Regions from separate parts of the Streptomyces sp. NPDC045021 genome, predicted to be linked through region 2. Evidence: riboswitches for the same ligand, from Rfam matches in the RefSeq annotation. Region 2 holds a riboswitch; the other holds the start of a gene.
What was found. A riboswitch is a leader RNA that binds a small molecule or an ion and turns the genes downstream of it on or off. The one in region 2 is predicted to bind cobalamin.
Positions count from the first base shown of each region.

Region 1: linked by a shared signal. The riboswitch ahead of metE (5-methyltetrahydropteroyltriglutamate--homocysteine S-methyltransferase) and the one ahead of AC07DC_RS33300 (prenyltransferase/squalene oxidase repeat-containing protein) in region 2 are both predicted to bind cobalamin.

Region 1 covers NZ_JBWKIQ010000007.1:342,658-344,850, forward strand. Annotated here, with positions in the region: gene cobF (precorrin-6A synthase (deacetylating)) at 1-360, opposite strand, end outside; partial or broken gene AC07DC_RS23025 (DUF4430 domain-containing protein) at 442-552, opposite strand; cobalamin riboswitch at 872-1,061, shown strand; gene metE (5-methyltetrahydropteroyltriglutamate--homocysteine S-methyltransferase) at 1,247-2,193, shown strand, end outside.
Region 2 covers NZ_JBWKIQ010000014.1:19,868-22,060, forward strand. Annotated here, with positions in the region: gene AC07DC_RS33295 (SCO2322 family protein) at 1-80, opposite strand, end outside; gene AC07DC_RS33300 (prenyltransferase/squalene oxidase repeat-containing protein) at 80-1,288, opposite strand; cobalamin riboswitch at 1,418-1,544, opposite strand; gene AC07DC_RS33305 (MBL fold metallo-hydrolase) at 1,610-2,193, opposite strand, start outside.

The DNA.
Region 1 (2,193 bases), on a different contig from region 2:
GCTGTCGTACAGGGCGGGGTCGCCCCACACCAGGAAGGCGCCGCACTGGTCGTCCGCCAGCTCCGAGACGATGAAGTGCTCGTAGATGTCGGCCCGGCGATGGCGCCAGTCACCGACGGCCGACGCGTAGACCGGGGACGGCGCCGTACGGTCCCGGTCCGGGTCCTGGGCCGACACCAGCCGGTGCGGGCGCGTCACATGCTGTTCGATGATGTCGTGGCGCAGTTGGACGAGATCCGACTTCTCCTCGCCCTTGTCCAGGACGAAGAACACGTCGACCTGATTGAGCGCCTTGACCGCCTGCAGCGTCAGATGGTCCGGGTCGCCCGCGCCGATACCGATGACAAAGATCTTCCTCACGGGATCGAGTCTGCACCATACGGTCGGGGCCCGACGCCGCCGGGGGCGGCCTGCGGGCGGCCGCCCCCGGCGGGCCGGGTGTCAGAACGCGGTCAGGGTGAAGACGACCTTGTCACCGGTCCTGATGCGGAACTGGCAGCCGCCCACGGGGCTCGGGGTGCCGTTGACGGAGATGTTCCAGTACTCGGTGGCGCCCGCGGTGTCGGCGGCGAACGAGCACGTACGGCGGGCTCTCCGACTCGCAGCGCGGAACGCTGCTCACGGTTGCAGGTCAGCGCCGGATTCCCACCGGCTTTCCCCTCCCGCGGACGCATGAGGTTGTCGGCCCCGCCGCCCGTCGGACGGCCGAGGCCGGTCGCATCGTACGACCCGCCGCGCCTCGCGCACACCCCTGTTCCCGTGCGTTCCAGGCAGCCGTGGGGCCGGGACGAGGCGGTGTCTCATCTCACCGTCCGGTAGATGAACAATGCTGACCCGACCGCGGTTTTGGCCATAAGCTGGAAGGTGCAGCTGGTTCGCCCTGTCCGCCAGACAGGCGCGTCGCAAGAGGGAACCCGGTGAGATTCCGGGACTGCCCCGCAGCGGTGAGTGGGAACGACCGCCGTCATACGCACTGGGACCCGAGTGGGGATCTGGGAAGCGACGGCCAGTAGGTGTCTCGTGTCCGTACGAGACGCGCCCGCGAGTCCGAAGACCTGCCACTGCCCGCGCGCCCCCAACGGCGCACGGTGATTCCGGTGACCTCGAGGGCGGGTCGGAGTACACATCAGGCGGGCACGTGCGGCGTTTCGGCGCTTCAGCGACGTGGTTCCCGTCCGGTCTGTGGTCCCTTCGCGCCGTCGACTCTCCCGGGGTCGTATGGGAAATACTCGCGAAGGAGAGTTCCATGACCAGCACTTCCTCCACCGCACGGTCCACCGTGCACGGCTACCCCCGGCAGGGCCGGAACCGGGAGCTGAAGAAGGCGATCGAGGGCTACTGGAAGCGCACCGTCAGCGCCGACGCCCTGCGGAACGCGGCCGCCGAACTGCGCCGCACCAACTGGCGCCGGCTCGCCGACGCCGGCATCCAGGAGGTCCCGACCGGCGACTTCTCGTACTACGACCATGTCCTGGACACGAGCGTCATGGTCGGCGCGATTCCCGCCCGGCACCGCGCCGCGGTCGGCGCCGACGCCCTGGACGGGTATTTCGCGATGGCCCGCGGCACGCAGGACGTCGCGCCGCTGGAGATGACCAAATGGTTCGACACCAACTACCACTACCTGGTGCCCGAACTGGGCCCGGACACCACCTTCAACGCCGACTCCACCAAGCAGGTCGCCGAACTGAAGGAAGCACTCGCGCTCGGCCTCACCGCGCGCCCGGTGCTCGTCGGTCCGATCACGTACCTCCTGCTGGCCAAGCCCGCGCCAGGCGTCGCGGCGGACTTCGAACCGCTGACGCTCCTCGACCGGCTGCTGCCCGTGTACACCGCGGTGCTCGCCGATCTGCTCGCCGCCGGAGCCGAGTGGGTGCAGCTCGACGAGCCGGCCCTGGTCCAGGACCGCACCCCGGCGGAACTCAACGCCGCCGCCCGCACCTACCGCGTGCTGGGCGGTCTCACCGACCGGCCGAAGCTGCTGGTCGCGTCCTACTTCGACCGGCTGGACGAGGCCCTGCCGATCCTGGCCAAGGCTCCCATCGACGGGCTCGCGCTGGACTTCACCGGCCCCGCCGCGGCCAACCTCGACGACCTCGCGGCCGTCGGCGGGCTGCCCGGCAAGCGCCTGCTGGCGGGCGTCGTCAACGGCCGCAACGTCTGGATCAACGACTACGAGAAGTCGCTGTCCGT
Region 2 (2,193 bases):
TGCGCGGGCAGGACGGAGACCGCGAGCAGCGCGCCGAGCGCCAGCAGGACGGCGAGTACCCGCAGCCGGGGGCGCGGCATCAGCCCTGCTTCTTCTTGCGGCCGCTGATGAGGAAGCCGACGCCGACGCTGGCGACGAAGAAGACGCCGACGATCCACCAGGTGGCGGCGGAGCCGGACTTGTCGTCCTTCTTGTCGGCCTTGTCGGAAGCCGACGGGCTCGCGCTCGCGGCGGCGGCCGGCTTCGGGCCGAGGTTGGTGAGCTGCTGGACGAGATCCGCGCCGCCTGCGCTCTTCGGGTCGTTGCCCGTCGCGTGCGCGGCGAGGACCAGCTGCGACAGGGCCGCGGGGTTGCCCTTCGACCAGACGGCGGAGTTCTTCGCGAGCCAGTCGTACGACGTCTTCGCGGTGTCGAGGTTGCCGCCGGAGGCCAGCGCGATCACGGCGTCGGCGGTGGTGCCGTAGTCCGGGGTCGGCTTGTCCGCGCCCGGGGTGACGGCGGTCAGGTGCGCGCCGCCCGCGGCTAGCTGGGTGGTCAGGTACGCGGCGCCGGCCGAGGCCGAACCGGCCGCGTCGAGCGTCTTGAAGGCGTCGGGAGAGGCGCAGTCCGGGGCCTTCGCGGCCACGTTCGCGGTCGGCGCGGTGATGACGAAGCCCGCGCCGCGGGCGCCGCGCACCGCGTCGGCGGTGGCCTTGGCGTTCACCGTGAGCTTGCCGTTCATCGGGTAGCCGAAGGCGCCGCGGTCGGCGGCCTTGGCGTCGCAGCCGAACTGGAAGGCCTTGAGGCTGTCCTGCGACGCCTTCACGTCCTGCTTGACGGCCGCCAGCGCGCCGATCACGACCCCGGTGGAGTCCGGGTCGGAGGCGCCGCCGGGGTTGTACGACCAGCCGCCGTCCTTGTTGCGCACCGACGCCAGCCAGTCGGTGGCCTTCTTCACGGCGGAGTCCTTGCCGCCCAGTGCGGTGAGCGCCTGCACGGCGATGCCCGTCGCGTTGGTGTCCTCCGTCTTGGGGTCGCAGACCTTCGCCGTGTCGGCCCGGTACGAGGGGAAGCCGCCGTCGGCGCACTGCTGTCCGGTGAGCCAGGCCACGGCGCTGTCGGCCGGCTTCACCCCGGCGGTGTCCAGCGCCAGCAGCGCGTACGACTGCCGCCACACCCCGTCGTACGTCGGGTCCCCGGTGCCGTAGAGACCGGACGGCAGCGGGGTGTCGGCGGAGGCCGCGGGCACCGCGGCCATACCGAGCACGGTGGCGGCGGCGAGCGCGGCAGCGCTGCGACGGAGGTTCATGAGGGGTTGATGCCTTTCGCTGAGCGGGTGCGTGGCCGGGCGCACCGCTGCGAGCCCGCGCGCTGCGCGGGGCACCGGGCTCCGGCTCCGTTACCTCGACGGTGCCGGTCACCGCGCTTGCCTGGACCGGGAGCCGCTCCCGTCCGCGCGGGTACTCCGACTCGCCGCCCCTGCCCTGGGGGACGGCTCACGGTTGCGGGTCAGTGCCGGATTCGCGCCGGCTTCCCCCGCTCGGACGTGGATGGAATTGTCCCGAACATCGTATGCCCTGCGGGTGGCGCTCCCGGTCCCGGCCCGCCCGCGCCCCGGCCGCCCGTTCCGTCAGACCGCCTGGTACGTGACCGGGTCGGAGCCGGGGACGGCCTCGGCGCGGCCGGCCTTCACCAGTCGCCGCAGATGGGCCTCGGCCTCGGAGACGGCGATGTTGCGGGAGCCGAACGGGATCTGCTCCCAGGGGCGGTTCCACTCCATGACCTCGGCGAGCTGCCAGGGCGTCCGCGGCGACTCGGTGATCAGCGCCCGCAGCCCGGCCAGCCGCTCCTCGTGGTGGTCGAGCAGCTCCCGCACCCGGCCCGCCGCGTCCTTGAACGCGTACTGGTGGGCGGGCAGCACCTCGTCGGGGTCGAGCCGGCCGATGCGCTCCAGGGAGGCGAGGTAGTCGCCGAGCGGATCGGTCTCGACCTCGTCGTCGGGGTCCTCGTACAGCCCGATGTGCGGGGAGATCCCCGGCAGCAGATGGTCGCCGGAGAAGAGCCGCCGGCTCTCCTCCAGGAACAGGCAGACGTGCCCGGGGGTGTGGCCGGGCGTCCAGATGGCGCGCAGCCGCCGCCCGGCGAGGTCCACGAGCTCGCCGGGGACGATGTCGCGGTCCGGAAGCGCCGGCCGCAGCCCCGGCAGGGTGCTCA